DNA from 3 places in the Candidatus Endoriftia persephonae genome. Region 3 is predicted to be linked to each of the others. Evidence: predicted binding sites of a transcription regulator. Region 3 holds the regulator's gene; each other region holds the start of a gene.

Region 1 (7,433 bases), 680 kb from region 3:
CAATCGCACCCCTTCCACCTCGACCACCACTACCCGCTCCCGCGGGCCCAGCGAGGCACCGCCCACCACCCGCACCAGACCCTTGCTGCCGCTGGGCAGCTGGCCATAGCGTTTCAACAGCCAGGCCGCACCAAAGATCAACAACAGCACCAGCAACAGACCACCGGCGGTCTCCAGCAGTTGCGTCGCAGACATCGGCTCAAGCATCGTGCCGCCCACCTTGCCGCCCGGGGCCTCCGCCGCCGTCGCCAGCAGGCTGCATAAAAATAGAGGGATTGCGCTGAGGCGGATCATTAGAGGGCCCCTAGCTAAGCCGCTTGACCCGCTCGGCAGGGCTGATGATGTCGGTCAGACGCAGGCCAAACTTTTCATTCACCACCACCACCTCGCCTTGGGCGATCAGAGTACCGTTGACCAGCACATCCATCGGCTCGCCGGCGAGCCGGTCGAGCTCCACCACCGAGCCCTGATTGAGCTGGAGCAGATTGCGGATGTTGATCTTGGTGCGGCCGATCTCCATCGAGATGATCACCGGCACATCAAGAATCGCATCCAGGCTGACCGTTTCGGCATCATCCTCATCCTCCGCGCCATTCACCGCCGGCAAATTTGCACCACCTTCACTGCCACTCTGCTCTTCCAGGGCCTCGGCCCACTCGTCGCCGACCACTTCAGCACCCTGCTCGCTATTTTCTGTATCACTCATGATTCAAGTCCTGTCTCTATTCCGCTGCGGATCCGGCTGCAGAATCCGTCTCATACTCAAGATATTCGTGCAACGCCTCCTGCCGTTTCGGTTTGATCCACTTCGAGATGCGTACCGAATAGTTGCCATCGGAGACCCCCAGCTTGCCGCGGAAGACCGGCACCTCGGCAGCGGTCACCTCCACCTCCTCTGGCAGCTCAATCGGGATGATGTCCCCCTTGTCCAGCTTCGACAGCTCACGTAGGGTCACACAGGTCTCGGTGAGGATGCTTTTGAGCTCGATCTTGGCACCGAGGATCTCTTCGCGCAGGGAGCGCTCCCAGCGCTCATCCCGCTCACCCCGGTCGCTCTGCACACCCGCATCGAGCAGCTCACGGATCGGCTCCAACATCGAATAGGGCAGGCAGATGTGGAAATCACCGCCGCTGTTCTCCAGGTCGATATGGAAGCTAGTCACCACTACCACCTCGGAGGGGCTGACGATATTGGCAAACTGTGGGTTGACCTCGGAGCTGTCGTACTCGAACTCCACATGAAACACCGGCTTCCAGGCCCCCTGCAGATCGCCGAACGCCTGCTTCAGCAGCAGCTGGATCACCCGCAGCTCGGTGGGGGTGAAGTCGCGCCCCTCGACCTTGGTGTGGAAGCGCCCGGTGCCACCGAAGTAGTTGTCCACCACCGCAAACACCAGCTTGGGGTCGATCACGATCAAGGCTTTGCCACGCAGCGGACGCATGCGCACGATGTTCAGGCTGGTCGGCACAAACAGGCTGTGGACGAACTCGGAGAACTTCTGCATCTGCACCCCGGAGACTGAGATATCTGCGGAGCGGCGCAGCATATTGAAAAGACTGGTGCGGAAGTGGCGGGCAAAACGCTCGTTGATCATCTCCAGGGTCGGAAGACGCCCACGCACGATCCTGTCTTGACTGGCGAAGTCGTAACTCGAGATCCCCCCAGCATCCACCTCGACCTCGGCCTCGGTGCTGACATCGCCGCTGTCGACGCCATGTAGCAGGGCATCGATCTCTTCTTGTGAGAGCAGATCGTTGGTACTCATCAGATCACTGCATCACAAAGTTGGTGAAATAGAGGGCCTCGACCTCGCCCGGTCCATCCAGCTCCTTGACGATGCCGTTGAGCTTGTCGAGCATCTCCCGCTGCAGCGCCTCCTTCGCCTCGCGGTTCTTCAGCACCTTGCCATCCTTCGCTCCAAGCAGGTCAAGAAAGTGGTGGCGAATCATCGGGTCGTTATGCTTGAGAAACTCGACCATCTGGTCGCTGCGCACCCGCACAGTCACGCCAACCTGTATCAGGCTCGGCTTGCCCGGAAGATTGACGACAAACACCGGATCGAGGGCGTGATACTGCGGCGGCCCCTTCTCGACCTCCGCTGCAGGCTCCTCCTCCTTGGCCTGTTCCTGCTCCTGCGCCACCTCTTCCTCTGTCGGTGCCTCATCACCCATCAGCAGAAAATAGGCCGCCGCACCACCACCCAACAGCAATACCGTCGCCACCGCGATGATGATGATCAGCTTCTTCTTGCCGGGCTTCTCATCGCCCAGCTCCAGATCCTCTTTTGCCGCATCTTTGGCCATTGCCCACTCCCCAAGATTGTTTCGACAATCCAGATGCAAAATGAGTGCCAGCAGAGAATTAGTGGATTTGTCATGGAGTTAGACAAAGCATGGCCGCCAATGCCGGTTTATTGACAAGAGATGAGTGGACGACCGGCAAAATAACGGCAGGGTCGGCCACCAACAAACGGCGCTCCCGCCTATAGGTCAGGCTTCAGGGTAAGGGAGTCGATGAGATGGCCTCCCCCCACTTCCTAACCGGCGTCACAATGCACCATGATGGAAGCGTATTAACCATCAACAAAAGCGAGAGACAATTATCTCATCGACCCTTTATGATCAATGCTCGTGCCTGAATCCCTACTCATCTCTGGGAATGGACATCCTATACCTCATCATCCACACTGGGCGGTTGTGAGTCTCGAGAGCTGCGTGCCACGCCATGCCGCTAGCTCATAACATTCAGTCAAAGTAAGGGATGCCCAGCCGAGCAGTCGACATTATGACCAACGATCCTTCCTTACGAGTTTCCACTAAACGCCGCCGTATCTTGGGTTTCGCCGCAGCGATGCTCTGGACCCTCGCGCTCGGTGGGACCCTGGCCTGGAACCTGTGGCAGCAGGGGGGGGTTCTGTTGGACGAAGGGCGCAATCAGGCGCGAGCGGCACTGGAAACCCAGGCCGCCATGCGCTATTTCGTAACCCATGTCGGTGGGATCTACGTACCCGTGGCCAAGGGGGTGGAGCCCAACCCCTTCCTCGCCCACCTCTCCTACCGGGACATCCCTGGTCCAAATAGCGGAACACTCACCCTAGTGAACTCCTCCTACCTGATCAGGTTGGTAGACGAGATGACGCCGGGCCGTGACCGGGTGCGGGTGCGGGCCGTCGCCATCGATCCCCTATCCGAAAAAAATGCCCCAGACACCTGGGAGCGAGAGGCCCTGCGTCGCATTCGCTCCGGAGCATCGGAGTGGGGGGAGATGGTGGTCGAGGAGGGCAAACGTTGGTGGCGCGAACTGCGACCACGCATCGCCTCGGCAGAGTGCCTGGACTGCCATCGAGGTCAGGGCGTGAAGACCGGCGAAATCCTCGGTGGACTCTCGGTGAGGGTGCCCCTGGACCCCTTGCAGGCAATCATGGCCCGACAGCGCATGGGCGTCTGGCTGGGTTATGGCCTGATCTGGTTCCTCGGGCTGGGGGGAGGCATCTGGGGCTACGTCCTGACCGGGCGATGGGCACGGCAGCGTGTGGCCATGGAGGGCAAACTGAAACGCGAACTGGACAATGAGCGCACCTTGGGCGATATCCTCGAGATCTCCCTCGCGGAGATGCCCTTCGAATCGCGTCTGCACCGCATCCTGGAGGTGACCACGCGTAGCTCCCTGGCCGACCTGGAGCCCAGGGGGGCGGTGTTCCTGGCGGATCCCGAGACTGAGAGCCTGCACATGGCTGCACAGGTAGGGCTGGCCCCCGTTTTGCTCGATGCCTGCGCCCAGATCTCCTTCGGCCACTGCCTCTGCGGGCGGGCCGCAAGCACGCGCGAGCTGGTGTTCGCGGGTTGCGTGGACGAGCGCCACGAGACCCGTTATCCCAACATGACTGCCCACGGCCACTACTGCATGCCCATCCACAGCGGCGAACGCCTGCTTGGCGTATTTACTCTCTATATCGCCGAGGGTCATGTCCGGGACCAGCAGGAGCAGCTCTTCCTAACCTCGGTGGCCGACATCCTCGGCAATCTGATTGAGCGCCATCTCGCCCGCCAGAGTCTGGAGCACCAGGCCTTTTACGATGAGCTGACCGGCCTGCCCAACCGTAGTCTGTTCCTGGATCGCCTGCGCCATCATTTGGGGGGGGGACGAGGTCAAGGGGAGGTTCTTTCGGCGGTGATGTTTCTCGACCTGGATCGCTTCAAAACCATCAATGATGCCTTGGGGCACGATCATGGGGACCGGCTGCTAAGCGAGGCGGCGCGACGCATTGCAGGCTGCGTCCGCCCCCAGGACACCGTGGCGCGCCTAGGAGGGGACGAGTTCACAGTGTTGCTGGAAGAGGTCGCTAACCCAGCCACCGTCACCCATATCGCCGAGCGTATCCATCGTGCCTTGGAAGAGTCGTTTAATCTTGATGGACGCAGGGTGACCACCTCCACCAGTATCGGTATCGCCTTCACCGATACCCTGGAGCTAAGCCCCGATGGCCTGCTGCGCGACGCCGACACCGCGATGTACCAGGCCAAAGCCGAGGGCACGGGGCGTACCGTGATCTTTGATGTGGGGATGCACAGTGCCGCACAGCAAGTCCTGACCTTGGAGCAGGACCTGCGGGCCGCCGTTGTCGAGGGCCAGATCGAGGCCTGGTACCAACCCATCGTGGACTTGACCGACGGGACCATCCACGGCTTCGAGGTACTAGCGCGCTGGCGCCACCCCGAGCGAGGCATAATCTCCCTGGGGGAATTCATTCCCGCCGCGGAAGAGGCCGGGATAGTGCGCGACATCGACCGCCACATGCTGGAGCAGGCCTGCGCGGCCCTAGTGGACTGGCGCAGCCGCTTTGCCACAGACACCATGGATAGTCTCCATCTGGCGGTGAACCTCTCCTGCAAGCATTTTGCCCAAGGTGATTTCATGGACTGTCTGTTGTCTACCACTAAGGCGGCCGGAGTGAGGCCGGAGCAGATTCGCCTAGAGATCACTGAGAGCCTACTGCTGCGCGACCCCGAATCCGCGGGACAGGTGCTGAATCGCCTGCGTGGGATGGGCTTCAAGGTCGCTCTGGACGACTTTGGAACCGGTTATTCCTCACTGGCCTATCTCCACCGCCTGCCAGCCCAGGTGCTCAAGATCGACCGCAGTTTCGTCGCTGGTTTCCTGAATGACACCGCCCAGTCCGCACTGGTGGCGAGCATTATCCGCATCGCCCATGGGTTCCAAATGGAGGTGGTGGCCGAGGGTATCGAAACCGAGGCCCAGGCCCAGGCCCTAGCCGCCATGGGCTGTCAGTTGGGACAGGGGTTCTACTACTCGCACCCGGTACCCCGGGAGGAGGTCGATGAGTTGCTGCAGGCCTGCAAATTACCACTGTGCACCACTGGGTGATATCCCCGCCAGCTCCGCTGCGGATTCCTCGGAGGGAAGCGGGATGATCTCCCCCTTGTCCAGCCTCGACAGCTCATGCAGGATCAAGCTGGCCTCGGTAAGAATGCTTAAGGTACGCCACACCGCAGAGCGGTGTGACAAGGATAATCGGACCCTCGTAGGTGCGACTTTAGCCGGACAAACAAGTGCGGCTGAAGCCGGACCTACAGGTGAGTGGCTGGCGGCAGGCACCAGTTGGGATTTGTTCCTCCCCCCAACCTACATCTCTGGTGATGCCCGCCGCCGATTTGTGCGAAAATCGTCGCCTGTCCTTTCTCTTTTCTGGAATCCAAGACCGAGACCATGGCCCAATACATCTACACCATGAACCGGGTGGGCAAGATCGTCCCGCCCAAGCGCGAGATCCTGCGCGATATCTCCCTCTCTTTCTTTCCTGGCGCCAAGATCGGCGTGCTGGGTCTCAACGGCTCAGGCAAGTCGACCCTGCTGCGAATCATGGCCGGGATCGATACCGATATCGAGGGGGAGGCGCGGCCCCAGCCGGGGACCCGGATCGGTTATCTGCCCCAGGAGCCTCAGCTCGACGAGAGCAAAGATGTGCGCGGCAACCTGGAGGAGGCGCTGGGCGAGGTGAAGCGGGCGCTAACCCGTCTCGATGAAGTCTACGCCGCCTACGCCGAGCCCGATGCCGATTTCGACGCCCTGGCCAAGGAGCAGGCGGAGCTGGAGAACATCATCCAAACCAGCGACGGCCACAACATCGAGCGCCAGCTAGAGATCGCCGCCGACGCGCTGCGGCTGCCGCCCTGGGAGGCCGACGTGAGCACCCTCTCCGGCGGCGAGCGGCGGCGGGTGGCACTGTGCAAGCTGCTGCTGGAGAAGCCCGACATGCTGCTGCTGGACGAGCCGACCAACCATCTCGACGCCGAGTCGGTGGCCTGGTTGGAGCGCTTCCTGCACGAATACAGCGGCACCGTGGTAGCGGTGACCCATGACCGCTACTTCCTCGACAACGTGGCGGGCTGGATCCTGGAGTTGGACCGGGGCTACGGCATCCCCTGGGAGGGCAACTACTCCTCCTGGCTGGAGCAGAAGGAGGCGCGCCTGGAGCAGGAGCAGAAGAGCGAGGCGGCCCGGGTCAAGAGCATGAAACACGAGCTGGAGTGGGTACGCTCCAACCCCAAGGGGCGCCACGCCAAGAGCAAGGCACGTCTGGCACGCTTCGAGGAGTTGCAGAGCCAAGAGTTCCAGGCCCGCAACGAAACCAACGAGATCTACATCCCGCCCGGCGAGCGCCTCGGCGAGCTGGTGATCGAGGCCAACCAGCTGAAGAAGGCCTACGGCGACCGAGTGCTCTACGATGAGCTTAGCTTCAATCTGCCACGGGGCGGCATCGTCGGCATCATCGGCCCCAACGGCGCCGGCAAGACCACCCTGTTCCGCATGCTCACCGGCGAGGAGCAGCCCGATGGCGGCGAACTGCGCATCGGTCCGAGTGTCGAGATCGCCTACGTTGATCAATCCCGCGACGCCCTGGACGGCAGCAAGACCGCCTGGGAAGAGATCTCCGACGGCCGCGACATCATCACCGTCGGACGCTATGAGTTCAACTCCAGGGCCTGGCTGAGCCGCTTCAATTTCAGGGGCAGCGATCAGCAGAAGCGGGTCGGCGACCTCTCCGGCGGTGAGCGCAACCGCCTGCACCTGGCGAAGCTGCTGCAGCGCGGCGGCAACCTGCTGCTGCTCGACGAGCCCACCAACGACCTCGACGTGGAGACCCTGCGCGCCCTGGAAGAGGCGCTGCTCGCCTTCCCCGGCTGCGTGGTAGTGATCAGCCATGACCGCTGGTTCCTCGACCGCATCGCCACCCACATCCTCGCCTTCGAAGATGAGGGTCAGACGGTCTGGTTTGAGGGCAACTTCCAGGACTACGAGGAGGATAAGAAGCGCCGCCTCGGAGAAGCAGCAATCGAGCCACACCGAATCAAATACAAACGGCTCTCAGGATGAGATCGGACCGCAGCGTCTCGCACCTGGGCTGGGGCCA
Region 2 (7,433 bases), 600 kb from region 3:
TCAGCAGCAGATTGTCCTCGGGGATGCAGACGTTGCAGGTGTCATCATTATTCTGTTTGACACCAGCCTCACTGCGGAAAGCGTAGTCGATTTCGAGTTTGGTGCTCATATTCGTCCCGTAGGAGCGCCGCTAGCGGCGCTCCTACAATGGTTGAGTCGGTTTAGCTTAACTCACCTCGATCATCTGCACGCTACCGTCCTCCATCACCTCGGCAGTGTGGCCTTGGGGTTCATCCAGGAGCTGAACCGCCAGCAGGCAGACGACAGCTGCGCCAGCAATCACCAGGAAGAAAATCTGGGGTGAGACAAAGGAGAAGATGGTAAGGAAAGTGACCGCACCCACGTTGCCGTAGGCGCCGGCCATACCGGCTACCTGTCCCGTCATGCGGCGCTTGACCAGGGGTACCATGGCGAACACCGCGCCTTCACCTGCCTGGACGAAGAAGGAGCAGGCCATGGTGGCGATCACAGCCAGTGCAAGCGGCCAACCCGAGGTGATCTGGCCCAGAATGAAGTAGCCGGTGGCCAGTCCGGTGATGAGCAGGCTGAGCATCTTGCGACGACCGAACTTGTCACTGAAGAGGCCGCCACTAGGACGCGCCACCAGATTCATAAAAGCAAAGCCAGATGCCAGCAGACCTGCCTGCACTATGCTCAGGTCAAAAGTCTCCTTAAAGAAGAGAGGCAGCATGGAGACTACCGCCAACTCAGAACCGAAGGTCACGAAGTAGGCCAGATCGAGGATCGCCACCTGCTTGAATTTGTAGCGGTGGATCTCCGGTACCTCCTCCTTAAAGACATGCTTGTTAATGCGCCATACCTGGGAGGTCTGATAGGCGTAGAGGGCAGCTAGGCCGATATAGATGGCGTTGGCGGCGCTGGCGCCGAGGATCTTCAGGTTGTCCGGGCCCAGCTTCCAGGTCAGCACCGCCAGGGCCGCATACATGGGGATATTCATCAGCAGATAGAAGAAAAAGTCACCCTTGCTGGTCACCTCCATGGCGCCGGTCTTCTTCGGCTTGAAGTAGGTGGAGCCCTTCGGCGTGTTGCGCGCCAACCGGTAGTAGATGAAAGAGTAGACCAGGGTGATTGCGCCGGTGGCGGCGACGGCGTAACGCCAGCCATCGTCACCACCAAACATCAGGGCCAGAGTGGGCAGGATCATGGCTGCAGCGGCGGAACCGAAGTTACCCCAGCCGCCATAGATACCTTCAGCAACACCGACCTGCTTGGCGGGGAACCACTCACCGATCATGCGGATACCGATGACAAAGCCCGCACCGACAAAGCCCAGGGCAAAGCGGCTGGCCAGCAGGGCGGTATAAGAGTCCGCGATGGCGAACCAGAAACAGATGAAGCTGGAGGAGAGGAGCAGTGAGGAGAAGATGATCCGTGGGCCGAACCGGTCCACCAGCATACCGATCACGATCCGCGCCGGGATGGTCAGCGCTACGTTGATGATCAATAGCGCCTTCACTTCCTGCGTGGTCAGATCGAAGGCCTCTTGGATCGCGGCCATCAGCGGCGCGTGGTTGAACCAGACCATGAAGGTCAGGAAGAAGGCGAACCAGGTGAGATGGAGTGTCTTTACCTTTCCTGTGAAAGAAAAAAGGTTGAGCTTGCTTTCCGACATGAGGGAATTCCTACGCTACTTGGATAATGCGTTATTCACATGCGAAATCCATGCCATCACCATATCTTGTTGAATTATATGGTGAATTAGAGGGGCTCTGTCGGCCCAGGTCCTATTGTGAAGTTCGAAATCGGTGCGTGCTGGAGCAGTGATGTTCTATTTTTGAACAGCGCGCTCAGCCCCGAATGGCACCGACTGTTCTATAGAGGGCGGAGTCAAATTTGACTCCGCCCCTCCATCAAAAACACCAGGGTTTTTTGCAGGGCAGACATGGTAGTAAATGCACCAGGATGGTGCGTGGATGGGTGAGGCAACTCTGTGCTGGCTTTCCTATTGCATCGATGTTGCCCGATAAATAAGGAGATAAACCTCGATATTTGATTCTGGCATGGCCTTTGCTCAGAGGATCTGAAAGCAGAGCGGTGATGTTCCGCTTCAGGATCAGATGTAGAGGGTAAAGATGAAAGAGAAGTTGGTTTTAATCGGTAACGGTATGGCCGGTATCCGCACCCTGGAGGAGTTGCTCAAACTCGAAGAGGCGGGCAGATACGAGATCAGCGTATTCGGTGACGAACCTCACCCCAACTACAACCGCATTATGCTCTCGCCGGTATTGGCCGGTGAGAAGACGTTCGACGAGATCGTCCTCAACAACCGTGAGTGGTACGCCGAGAACGGCATCATCCTGCACGCCGGTGATCCGGTGGTGGAGATCGACCGAGTCGCGCGTCAGGTGAAGAGCACATCGGGCAAGTCGGTCGCCTATGATCGTTTGCTGATTGCCACCGGCTCTACTCCCTTCATCATCCCTGTGCCCGGTGCCGACCTGCGTGGGGTGATCGGTTTCCGCGACATCAAAGATGTAGAGATCATGTTGGAAATCGCCGCTAGCCATAAAAAGGCAGTCGTGATCGGCGGCGGCTTGCTGGGTCTGGAAGCTGCCAATGGTCTGATGAAGAACGGTATGGATGTCACCGTGGTGCATCTGATGGATACCCTGATGGAGCGCCAGCTCGATAAGCCGGCGGCCAACCTGCTGAAGGCATCCCTGGAGCAGAAGGGCCTGAAGTTCCTGATGGAGGCGCAGACCGAGGCGATCCTTGGTGACGAGCATGTCACCGGCGTGAAGTTTGCCGATGGCTCTGCTGTCGAGGCCGACCTGGTGGTGATGGCGGTGGGTATCCGCCCCAACATCGAGCTGGCGCAGCAGGCGGGCATCCACTGCGAGCGCGGCATCGTGGTCAACGACACCATGCAGACCTTCGATCCGAAAATCTACTCAGTGGGAGAGTGCGTACAACATCGGGGTGATTGCTACGGTCTGGTGGCGCCTCTGTTTGAGCAGGCTAAGGTCTGCGCCAACCATCTGGCCCAACTTGGCTATGGCCGTTACGAAGGTTCCGTCACCTCCACCAAGCTGAAGGTGACCGGCATCGACCTCTTCTCCGCGGGTGAGTTCAACGAGGAGGAGGGTGATGAGACCCTGGTGCTGCAGGATGCGGCCCAGGGCGTCTACAAGAAGCTGGTGATTCGCGACAACCGGATCAAGGGTGCGGTGATGTACGGCGATACCATGGATGGTACCTGGTACTTCCAGTTGCTGCGTGAGGGCACCGACATCTCCAGCCTCCGCAGCACCATCCTGTTTGGCCAACACGACCTAGGCGATGCGGGTCACGGCGATGAGACTCGCGTGGCGATGCTCTCCGACGACGCGGAGATCTGCGGCTGTAATGGTGTCTGTAAAGGCGACATCGTCAATGCTATCAGCACCAAGGGTCTGTTCACCCTCGAAGAGGTGCGTGCCCATACCAAGGCCTCCGCCTCCTGCGGCTCCTGTACCGGCCTAGTGGAGGCGATACTGGCAAGCACCGTCGGCGAAGGCTACGACGCCTCACCGAACAAGCAGGCGATGTGCAGCTGTACGGAGCTGAGTCACGATGAGGTGATGGAGGCGATCCAGAAAGAACAACTCAAGTCGATGCGCCAGCTGTTCGACTACCTCAACTGGAAAACCCCGGACGGCTGCGCCAGCTGCCGTCCCGCCCTCAACTACTATCTGCTGGCTAACTGGCCCGACGAATACCAGGATGACCTTCAGTCACGCTTCATCAACGAGCGCGCCCACGGCAACATCCAGAAGGACGGCACCTACTCGGTGGTGCCACGGATGTTTGGTGGCCTCTGTACCCCCAAGGATCTACGCGCCATCGCCGATGTCTGCGACAAGTTCGAGGTGCCGGAGATGAAGGTCACCGGTGGCCAGCGCATCGACCTGTTCGGCATAAAAAAAGAGGATCTGCCGGCGGTCTGGCGGGATCTCTCGGAGGCGGGCTTTGTCTCCGGTCATGCCTACGGCAAGGCGATGCGCACAGTGAAGACCTGCGCCGGCAAGACTTGGTGTCGCTTCGGCACCCAGGACTCCACTGGTCTGGGTGTCAAGCTGGAAGAACTCACCTGGGGCTCCTGGATGCCACACAAGTTCAAGCTGGCGGTCTCCGGCTGTCCGCGCAACTGCGCCGAGGCCACCATCAAGGACTTCGGCGTGGTTTGTGTCGATTCCGGCTACGAGCTGCACATCGGTGGCAACGGCGGTATCAAGGTGCGTGTCACCGACCTGCTGTGCCGGGTGGAGACTGCAGAGGAGGTGCTGGAGTACTGCGGCGCCTTCACCCAGCTCTATCGCGAACAGGCCCACTATCTGGAGCGTACCGCCCCTTGGGTCGAGCGCGTGGGACTGGGCTATATCAAGCAGCGCATCCTGGAAGACGAGGTGGGACGCAAGACCCTCTACCAACGCTTCAAACTGAGCCAGCGCTATGCCCAGGTCGATCCCTGGAAGGCGCGGGCCGATGGCGCTCAGGCCAACGAATTCACCCCTATCCAACTGGCAGTGTAAGGAGCAAGACGATGAGCAAATGGACTGAAGTAGTAGCGCTGGCGCAGATCCCGGTGCTCGGCTCCCGCATGATCAAGACCCGTGACATGGATATCGCTGTGTTCCGGGGGAGTGACGATCAGGTCTATGCGATCCGGGATGCCTGTCCGCACAAGAGCGGCCCTCTGTCGCAAGGCATCATGCACGGCACCTCCGTCACCTGTCCGCTACACAACTGGCGGATCGATCTGACCAGTGGTGAGGCGTTGGGGCCGGATGAGGGCTGTGCCAATGTCTTCCCGGTGCGGGTTGAGGATGGCCTGGTCTATCTGCAACTACAACCGTCAGAGGCCGCTGCATGAATGCCAGGTCGGGCTGTGCCCGACAAGCGGTCGTCATGAGTCTCTTATGGCGGGCACAGCTCGCCCTATGAAGTGAGGAGACATCATGCTGTTTGGCAGGACAAAGAAGAATCCGATCACGATTGCCGACAAGGGTGTGGTCGAGTGGAAGTACGCCGCCTGCGGCTACTGCTCCACCGGCTGCTCCATTGAGGTGGGGCTGAATGCCGAGGGCAAACCGGTTGCCTCCCGAGGCGTGGCGGAGGCCGACGTCAACCGCGGTAAGTTGTGCTTGAAGGGCATCTTCGAGCACGAACTATTCGACTCCGCCGGCCGCGGCCTGGAACCCAAGATACGCGAGCAGTGGCACCAGCCCTGGCAGCCCACCGACTGGGATACGGCCCTGGATAAAACCCACGACGAGATCCGCCGCATCCAGGCGCAGTATGGCCGTGATGCCTTCGCCATCATCTCTACCGGACAGATGCTCACCGAGGAGTTCTACACCCTGGGTAAGCTCACCCGTGGCCTGATCGGTACCAACAACTACGACGGCAATACCACCCTCTGCATGGCCTCGGCGGTCTCCGGCTACAAGCGCTCCTTTGGCTCCGACGGCCCACCGGGTTGCTACGATGACTTTGAGCACACCGACTGCCTGATCGCCTGGGGTTCCAACCTGCCGGAGCAGCACCCGATCATCTACTGGCGCATGAAAGAGGCACAGGAGCGGCGCGGCTTTCCTCTGATCGTGGTGGACCCGCGGGTCACCATGCTGGCGCAGAACGCCCACATGCATCTGCCGATCACCCCCGGCACAGATGTGGTGCTGCAGAATGCGATGATGCATGTGATCCTGGACGAAGGCCTGGAAGACAAACGTTATATCGAGGCTAATACCAACGGCATCGAAGAACTTCGGGCAGAAGTGGCCAATTATGACCCGGTAATGGCATCCAAGATCTGCGGCATCGACGAGGACACCATCCGCCACGTCGCCCGGCTGTTTGCCAACGCCGGTGCGGCGATGCAGATCTGGACCATGGGCATCAACCAGTCCACCCACGGTTCTGATGGGGTCGTGGGGATCAACAACCTAGCGCTGCTCACCGGCAATATCGGCAAGCCCGGCGGCACCAGCCTCTCTATCACCGGCCAGTGTAATGCCATGGGCACCCGCGAGTGGTCTTCCTGCTCCGGCCTGCCCAACTACCGTTACCTGGAGATCCCCGAACACCGCGAGGAGATCGCCAAGTTCTGGAACGTGGACCCCGAGTTCTTCCCCAAGAAGCGCGGCCTGTTTCAGACCGATATCTATCACGCCATCGAGTCGGGCCAGATCAAGGGGCTGTGGCTGATCGCCACCAACCCCTTGTCCTCCCTGCCCAACACCTCGCGCATCCGCAAGGCGATGGAGAAGCTGGAGTTCTGTGCTGTGCAGGACTGCTACGAGGACACCGAGAGCGCTCAGTACGCCCATGTCTACCTGCCTGCTGGCACCTGGGCGGAAAAGGAAGGTGTGATGACCAACACCGAGCGACGCATCAACCTGGTCAAGCCAATCAGCCCAACGCCGGGACAGGCCAAACCTGACCTGTGGATCTTCAACCGCATGGCTGAGCGTTTCAATCGCGACGGCAAGGTTAACTTTCCTGAGCGGGCACCCGACATCTTCCTGGAGATGGGTGAGCTCTCCAAGGGGCGGCTTGCCGACATCTCCGGCATGAACTACGAGCTGATCGAAAAAAATCGCGGCATCCAGTGGCCCTACACCCATGAGCAGGTGGAGAGGGGCGAGGCGCCGCCCAAGGGGGGCAAACGCCTCTATACCGAGGATGCCACTTTCCGTCACCCGGACGGCAAGGCGAAGCTGATCCCGCTGCCCTTCATCGACAATAACGAGGTGCCGGACGAGAAGTTCCCCGTCTGGCTTAACACCGGGCGCCTGATCGAACATTGGCACGGCCGTACCAAGACCGGCAAGATCGGCAACAATAATAAGTACAGCCCGATCCCGTTCATCGAGATCAACCCGGATCTGGCGGCGGAGTTGGGCATCCAGCGGGGAGAGTATGTCCGCCTGGTGTCACGCCGTTCCGATGCGGTGGTGATGGCCCAGCCCACCCAGCGGGTGCCGAAGAACATGGTCTTCCTGCCCTTCCATTTCCACGACTGCGCCAACCGCCTGACCCTGGGTTTGTTGGATCCGCACTCTCGCCAGCCCGCCTACAAGCAGTCCGCCGTGCGCATCGAACGTATTGCCGACCAGTTGGGCGCGGCCCGGTTGAGTAAAGAGATGCGCAAGTTTTAAGGCTCAGGGGGGCGGAGTCAAACCGCGTAAGCCTGTCGGCATCATGCATCAAAGATGGGCGGTTTGGCTCCAACCCCGGGTTATCCATGAGAAATGACTATGTTTGAAGCACGCGAAAACGAACCCGACTACGCCCGGCTCAACGACCCGACGAGCCAGGAAACCAACCGCTACGGCGCACCGATCGAGAAGGCCAGGGCGGGTGATTCGCTCCATGGCCAGAGCCTCAATATCAACGGTGATGATGGGATCGGTGACAACCCCAACCGT
Region 3 (7,433 bases):
TTCAGCAGCGACCGCATCACCTACCTGCGCAGCCGCAGCCTGGTCAAGGCCGGCACCAGCGCACAGGGCAAACAGCGGGTCCGGGTGGTGATCGAATCACAAAAGCACGACCAATGACACGCCTCTACGCCGAAAACCTGGCCAAACAGTACCGTGGCCGGCGCGTGGTCGATGATATCTCCCTGGAGGTCGCCAGTGGCGAGGTGGTTGGACTGCTTGGGCCAAACGGTGCTGGCAAGACCACCAGCTTCTACATGATCGTCGGCCTGGTGCCCGCCGACGGTGGGAGTGTTCGCATTAACGGAAAGGATCTCACCGACCTGCCGATGCACACCCGCGCCCGCCTCGGCATCAGTTACCTCGCCCAGGAGCCCTCAGTGTTCCGCCGTCTCTCGGTAGAGGAGAACATCCTTGCCATCCTCGAGAGCCGCAAGGAACTGTCGCGTAGCGCACGCAACAAGCGCTGCGACCAACTGCTGCAGGAGTTCGGCATCACCCACCTGCGCAACAGCCAGGCGATGAGCCTCTCCGGCGGCGAGCGTCGCCGCCTGGAGATCGCCCGCGCGCTCTCCATCAAACCCCGCTTCGTGCTGCTCGACGAGCCCTTCGCCGGCATCGACCCGCTCGCCGTCATCGACATAAAAGCGGTGATCAACCACCTCAAGGAGCGTGATATCGGGGTGCTCATCACCGACCACAATGTGCGCGAAACCCTCGACATCTGCAACCGCGCCTACATCATCAACAACGGCAAGGTGCTCGAAGAGGGCACCCCGGAGGCGATCCTTGAGCACCCCGAGGTGCGCGCCGTCTATCTCGGCGAAAACTTCACCATGTAGCATGGCGCAGGGCCGACCGCACCTCCTTTGCCGGGCCGGTTTACAAATACATGACCCACGGCAACTCTCGATCAAGCCGAGGTTCCACCTACGATTGCTTTTGACTAAAATGAAACCGAAAAGGCACATAAATTGCGTACGAGAACCAACTTGACCATGGATAGATGAAGCAGACACTTCAGCTTCGACTCGGCCAACACCTCACCATGACGCCTCAGCTGCAGCAGGCGATCCGTCTGCTACAGCTCTCCGCGCTCGATCTCAATCAGGAGATACAGGAGGCCCTCGACACCAACCCGATGCTGGAAGCCGAAGAGGAGTTTGAGCAAACCGCCACAGAGCGCAAGGAGAATCCCAGCAGCGAAAGCGCGCAGCAAACTCCGGCGGATGGCAACGACATCAACAACGAACGGGAGGTCAAGACCGACAGCCCCGAGATGCCCGAGGATCTCCCGGTCGACACCGAGTGGAGCGATGTCTACGACAGCTACTCGCCACCAGCTCCCGCCGGCGGCGAGGGCAGCGATACCGACTTCCTCAGCCAGCGCAGCAAATCTGATTCACTGCAGGACCACCTGCTGTGGCAACTCAACCTGACCCGCCTCTGCCCCTCGGACCAGGCGATCGCGCTGACCATCATCGACAGCATCAGCCCCGACGGCTATCTGCAGGCCAGCATCGAGGAGATCCACTCCACGGTCGATCTGGAGGAGGTGACCCTAGAGGATGTGGAGGCAGTGCTGCACCGCGTTCAGGCCTTCGACCCCCCCGGTATCGCCGCCCGCGGCCCGCAGGAGTGCTTGCTGATCCAGCTCGATCAGCTGCCCCCGGAGACTGCCTATCTGGAGCAGGCGATCCAGCTGTGTAGCACACATTTTAAGCTGCTGGCGGCCCAGGACCAGGCGCAGATCAAGCGCAAGATGAAGATCGATGACCATGAATTGTCGGCGATCAACCAGCTGATCCGCTCACTCCACCCGCGCCCCGGCACCCTGATTGCCGATACCGAGCCGGAGTATGTCATCCCAGAGGTGTTTGTCACCAAGCGCAACAACAGCTGGCATGTGGAGCTCAACCCGGAGACCATGCCACGCCTGCGGGTCAACGCCGAATACGCCAAACTGATCCGCCGCGCCGATCAGAGCGACGACAATACCTTCCTGAAGAACCACCTGCAGGAGGCGCGCTGGTTCCTGAAGAGCCTGCTGAGCCGCAACGAAACCATCCTGCGGGTCGCCAGCAAGATCGTCGAATACCAGCAGGCCTTTTTTGAACATGGCGAGGAGGCGATGAAACCGCTGGTGCTGCGCGACATCGCCGAAGCCCTGGAGATGCACGAATCGACCATCTCCCGGGTTACCACCCAGAAATATATGCACACGCCCCGCGGCACCCTGGAGTTCAAATATTTCTTCTCCAGCCATGTCAGTACCAGTGTCGGCGGCGAGTGCTCGGCTACCGCAATACGTGCCATCATTAAGAAACTGGTTGCCGCCGAAACACCCAACAAGCCGCTCAGCGACAACAAGATTGCCACGATACTCAGCGAGCAGGGTATCAATGTCGCCCGCCGCACTGTGGCCAAATACCGCGAATCGATGGGCATACCCCCATCGAATGAGCGAAAGCGTCTGGTGTGACAACCAGACAAATAAGAGGATGCTCCGCATCTCCGGCGCATCCCTCCCGAAACAGGAGTTAATTATGCAAATCAACCTGACCGGTCACCATATCGATATCACCGATTCGATGCGTAACTATGTTGACAGCAAGTTTGAGCGCTTGGAGCGCCATTTCGACAACGTCACCAATGTGCATGTGATCCTCAGCGTAGAGAAACTCAGGCAGAAAGCGGAAGCCACCCTCCACCTCAACGGCGGCAACGTGTTTGCCGACTCGGTCCAAGAGGACATGTACGCGGCCATCGACGCACTGATCGACAAGCTCGACCGACAGGTCATCAAGCATAAAGAGAAGCTGCAAAGCCATCGTGGCAATAACATCAACAAGTACGCTGACGCAGAGCAGCCCTGAACAGGGACAAGGCCAAGATGTTTCCCGAAGGGTTCATCGACCCACAGCGTATCCTGTGCGGCGTCGAAATCAGCAGTAAAAAACGCAGCCTGGAGATGCTTGGCGGGCTATTCGCCGCCACCGATTCCGGGCTTAGCCAGGACATGGTGTTCGATGCCCTGCTACAACGGGAGCGCCTTGGCAGCACGGGGCTGGGGCGGGGCATCGCCCTCCCCCACGCCCGCATGGCACAGATCAAGCGAGCGGTCGGTGCCTTCATCCAGACCACCCAGGGGGTCGACTTCGACGCCATCGACAACCAGCCGGTCGACCTCGCCTTCGCCATGCTGGTACCCGAGGAAGCCACCGAGGAGCATCTACAGCTACTGTCGAAGCTCGCCAGCCTGTTCGGAGATAAGACATTCTGCGATCGTCTGCGCCAGTGCCGCAGCCCAGACGAGGTGATCGAGCTGATCCAGCAGCCAAGCCCCGAACCCAGCCAGCAATGACACCCGCCACCACCATCCGCGAACTGTTCGCCCAGCTGAGTGCGGAACTCAATCTCACCTGGTACAGCGATGGTGAGGAACGGGCCATCCAGGCAGAGGGCGACGCCCCCCTGGTGGGGCCGCTCAACCTGGCCCGCCCACAGCCGATCCAGGTGATCGGCCCGCCTGAGCGTCATCTGCTCGAGTCCCTCGGCAGCAAGGGCTACCGCCACTACCTTGAACTGCTGTTTGCCAGCCGCCCGGCTGCCCTGATCTTTACCGACGGCTTAGTCCCCACCGACGCCTGCCGCACCCTCGCCGCCGACAGCAACACCCCAATCATCTATACAAGCGAACCCGACGCCCAGGTTATCCAGCGCCTACTGGCGCATCTCCAGCCGTCTTTCCAGCAGGCCCAGCCCTCCCATGCCGAGCCCAAAAACATCCATGGCGTGTTCATCGAGGTGCTGGGTAAAGGGGTGCTGCTCAGCGGCGATGCCTCAATCGGCAAGAGCGAACTGGCGCTGGCGCTGATCTCTCGCGGACATCGCTTGATCGCCGACGATATCACCGAGTTCACTCGCATCAACGCCCACACCCTGCAGGGACGCTGCCCACCGGTGCTGCAGGATTTTCTCGAGGTACGCGGACTGGGACTGCTCAACGTTCGCGCCATGTTTGGCAACAGCGCGGTGAAGCCGGTCAAAAACCTCCACTTGATCATCGATCTGCAGCAGATGAATGAACAGGAACTCTCACACCTGGACCGACTCGAAGGCAGCCATTCAACCCAGCGCCTACTCGGCGTCGAAATTCCACAGACTACCCTACCAGTGGCCGCTGGTCGCAATCTTGCAATCCTGGCGGAGACAGCGGTGCGCCAACACCTGCTACGGGTCACCGGCTACGATGCGGCAGCAGAGTTCAGCGAGCGCCAACGCGGCTATATCGAAGCTAACCAGCAGAGTTCCGCTAACCCACCTGAAAAGGGCTAACTCCTTTTCAAAATTGCCCCGGATTGCGCTAACCTAGCCGCCTGCCATTCAAAATTTCCAGATGTTAAGAAACATGGCTACCGGTATTAGACTGCTCATCATCACCGGCCTCTCGGGGTCGGGTAAAACCATCGCCCTGCACACCCTTGAGGATCTCGGCTACTACTGTATCGACAACCTGCCGATCTGCCTGCTGGAGGCTTTCTCTAACCACCTGGTGGAAGACCCAGAGCCGATTTTCCGCCATACTGCAGTCGGCATCGACGCCCGCAGCCAGCCATCTCACATTGCCAAACTGCCTGAGATGGTCGCCAAGATGCGCGAGCAGGGCATCGACTGCGAGATGATCTTCCTTGAGGCGCAACAGGAGACCCTGATCAAGCGCTTCAGCGAGACTCGCCGCAAACACCCGCTCTCCGACGACGACCACTCACTCGACGAGGCGATCCGCCAAGAGCAGGAGGTGCTCGAACCCCTCGCCAGCACCGCCGACCTGCGCATCGACACCACCCACACCAACTTGCATGAACTGCGCGACCTGATCCGCGGCCGAGTCACCGGAGGCAGCCGCCAGGTCTCCCTGCTGTTTGAATCGTTTGGCTTCAAACACGGTGTGCCGCGGGACGTGGATTTTGTCTTCGACGTGCGCTGCCTGCCTAACCCCCACTGGCAGACCGAGTTGCGGCCACTCACCGGCCTCGACGGCCCGGTCGCCAATTTTCTCGAAAGCAGCGAGGAGAGCAGCCAGATGCAGGCGGATCTGACCCGCTTCCTCGAATCTTGGATCCCCCGCTTCGAGGCCGATGGCCGCAGCTACCTGACCATCGCCATCGGCTGCACCGGCGGTCAACACCGCTCGGTCTACATCACCGATCAGCTCTACCGCCACTTCAAACAACAGGGGCGCAACGTGCTGAGCCGCCATCGGGAACTGTCATGAGCATCGGCCTGCTGATCATCACCCACAACGAGATCGGCCGTGCGCTGCTCAAGACCACCACCAACATGATGGAGGTCTGCCCGCTCGCCACCGCCACCCTCGAGGTCGGCACCGAGAGCGATCCCGACGCTATGCGGCAGCGCGCACAGCAGCTGATACAGCAGCTCAACCAGGGCGACGGGGTGCTGATCCTCACCGACATGTACGGCTCCACCCCCAGCAACATCGCCTACAAACTGCGCCGTGAAGACCAGGTGCAGGTGATCGCCGGGATCAATCTACCGATGCTGGTGCGCGTCTTCAACTACGCTACCATGAACCTCAAAGAGCTGACCAGAAAGGCAGTCAGCGGCGGCATCGACGGCATCGTTTGCTGCCCCGAGCGCAAGCCGGAGAACCCCAATCAATGATCCACAAGGAGATCACCATCATCAACCGCCTTGGTCTGCACGCCCGTGCCGCCGCCAAGCTGGTCAACTGCGCCAGCCGCTACGGCAGTAGCATCCAGCTGCTGCGCAACGGCCAGCGGGTCAACGGCAAGAGCATCATGGGGGTGATGATGCTCGCCGCCAGCCAGGGCACCGCGCTGGAGGTCGAGGTCAACGGCGAGGACGAGACAGAGGCGATAGCCGCTCTGGAGTTATTGATCAATGAGCGGTTCGGGGAGAGTGAGTGACCTTCTCCAGTCACGGCATCGGCATCAGCACCACCCGCCAGGTGGCCATAGGCGCCGCCTTCCTGCTGCAGCGCGGGCCACTCGATATCGCACCGCGACTGATCCCCGAGGAGATGGTCGAAGCCGAGGTAGAACGCTTCCGCAAGGCGCTCAATACCGCCCGTGACCGACTGCGCGCCGTGCGCCAGCACCTCCCCACCGGCACCGCGGAGGACATCTCCTCATTTATCGACACCCATCTGCTGATGCTCGACGACAGCGCCATCAGCCAGGCCCCGATCGAGCTGATCCGCACTCACCAGTACGCCGCCGAGTGGGCGCTGCAGCGCCGCCGCAACGAGCTGGTGCGGGTCTTCGACGAGATGGACGACCCCTACCTGCGCACCCGCAGGGACGATGTCGAGCATGTGGTGGGACAGATCCAGATCGCCTTGCAGCAGGGTACCGGACGGGATGAGGCGCCGAGCGACCTGACCAACCACATCGTGGTGGCGCGGGATCTGACCCCAGCCGACATCATCATGCTGAAAAACCGCGGCGTGATCGCCTTTGTCACCGAGTATGGCGGACCACTGTCACACACTGCGATCCTCGCCCGCAGCCTCGGCATCGCCGCAGTGCTCGGCGTGCACCACGCCAGTCAACTGCTGCGCTCCGGCGAAACCCTGATCGTCGACGGCGAGGCCGGCGTGGTACTTGCTGACCCCACCCGGGAGATCCTGCAGCACTACCAGCAGCGCATCATCGCCCAGGCGGCCCGCGAGGCTGAGCTGCGGCGCAACCTCGATCTGCCCGCGATCACCCGCGACGGCCAGCGCATCCTGCTGCTGGCCAATATCGAGCTGCCGGAAGATATCACCGCCACCCTCGCCAACCGCGCTGATGGCGTCGGCCTGTTCCGCACTGAATTCCTCTACATGAACCGCACCACCCCGCCCAGCGAGGAGGAGCAGCTCGAAACCTATCTGAGCGCGGTGCATGGCCTCAACGGCGCTCCCCTCACCATCCGCACCCTCGACCTGGGCGCCGACAAGACCATCGAGTGCAGCGACCCCAACTGTCCACCCTCCAACAATCCTGCCCTCGGCCTGCGCGCCATTCGCCTCTGCCTGAAGGAGCCCGATCTGTTTCTACCGCAGCTGCGGGCAATCCTGCGCGCCTCCGCCGAGGGGCAGGTGCGGCTGATGATCCCGATGCTCTCCTGCATCGCCGAGCTGCAGGAGACCCTGGCGCTGCTCGAACAGACCAAGCAGGAGCTGAGCCGCGAGGGCTTGCGGTTCAACGCGACAATGCCTGTCGGCGGCATGATCGAAATTCCCGCCGCTGCCATTGCCGCCGCCAGCTTCGCTCGCCAGCTCGACTTCCTCTCCATCGGCACCAACGACCTGATCCAGTACACCCTAGCGGTGGACCGCATGGATGAGTCGGTCAACTACCTGTTCGACCCGCTCCACCCATCGGTGCTGCAACTGATCCAGATGA

Evidence for each region. The regulator sigma-54, encoded in region 3, starts transcription at its own class of promoters, with help from an activator protein. The targets are predictions, from matches to a motif close to TGGCANGNTNCNTGCTT.
Region 1: L0Y14_RS12380 (flagellar basal body-associated FliL family protein) is a predicted target of sigma-54. The motif match lies at 2,338-2,354, and genes of this name have one in related genera.
Region 2: nirB (nitrite reductase large subunit NirB) is a predicted target of sigma-54. The motif match lies at 2,018-2,034, and genes of this name have one in related genera.

Annotation. Positions count from the first base shown of each region.
Region 1 is NZ_CP090569.1:2,737,075-2,744,507, forward strand. Features, by position in the region: gene fliO (flagellar biosynthetic protein FliO) at 1-294, opposite strand, end outside; gene fliN (flagellar motor switch protein FliN) at 305-706, opposite strand; gene fliM (flagellar motor switch protein FliM) at 723-1,766, opposite strand; gene L0Y14_RS12380 (flagellar basal body-associated FliL family protein) at 1,771-2,304, opposite strand; gene L0Y14_RS12385 (EAL domain-containing protein) at 2,786-5,386, shown strand; gene ettA (energy-dependent translational throttle protein EttA) at 5,729-7,396, shown strand.
Region 2 is NZ_CP090569.1:416,690-424,122, forward strand. Features, by position in the region: gene L0Y14_RS01975 (bifunctional protein-serine/threonine kinase/phosphatase) at 1-109, opposite strand, end outside; gene L0Y14_RS01980 (NarK family nitrate/nitrite MFS transporter) at 167-1,633, opposite strand; gene nirB (nitrite reductase large subunit NirB) at 2,094-4,532, shown strand; gene nirD (nitrite reductase small subunit NirD) at 4,544-4,873, shown strand; gene L0Y14_RS01995 (molybdopterin oxidoreductase family protein) at 4,959-7,163, shown strand; gene L0Y14_RS02000 (DmsC/YnfH family molybdoenzyme membrane anchor subunit) at 7,263-7,433, shown strand, end outside.
Region 3 is NZ_CP090569.1:3,419,317-3,426,749, forward strand. Features, by position in the region: gene lptA (lipopolysaccharide transport periplasmic protein LptA) at 1-117, shown strand, start outside; gene lptB (LPS export ABC transporter ATP-binding protein) at 114-839, shown strand; gene L0Y14_RS15520 (RNA polymerase factor sigma-54) at 1,004-2,479, shown strand; gene hpf (ribosome hibernation promoting factor) at 2,544-2,873, shown strand; gene ptsN (PTS IIA-like nitrogen regulatory protein PtsN) at 2,891-3,361, shown strand; gene hprK (HPr(Ser) kinase/phosphatase) at 3,358-4,335, shown strand; gene rapZ (RNase adapter RapZ) at 4,409-5,275, shown strand; gene L0Y14_RS15545 (PTS sugar transporter subunit IIA) at 5,272-5,685, shown strand; gene L0Y14_RS15550 (HPr family phosphocarrier protein) at 5,682-5,951, shown strand; gene ptsP (phosphoenolpyruvate--protein phosphotransferase) at 5,948-7,433, shown strand, end outside.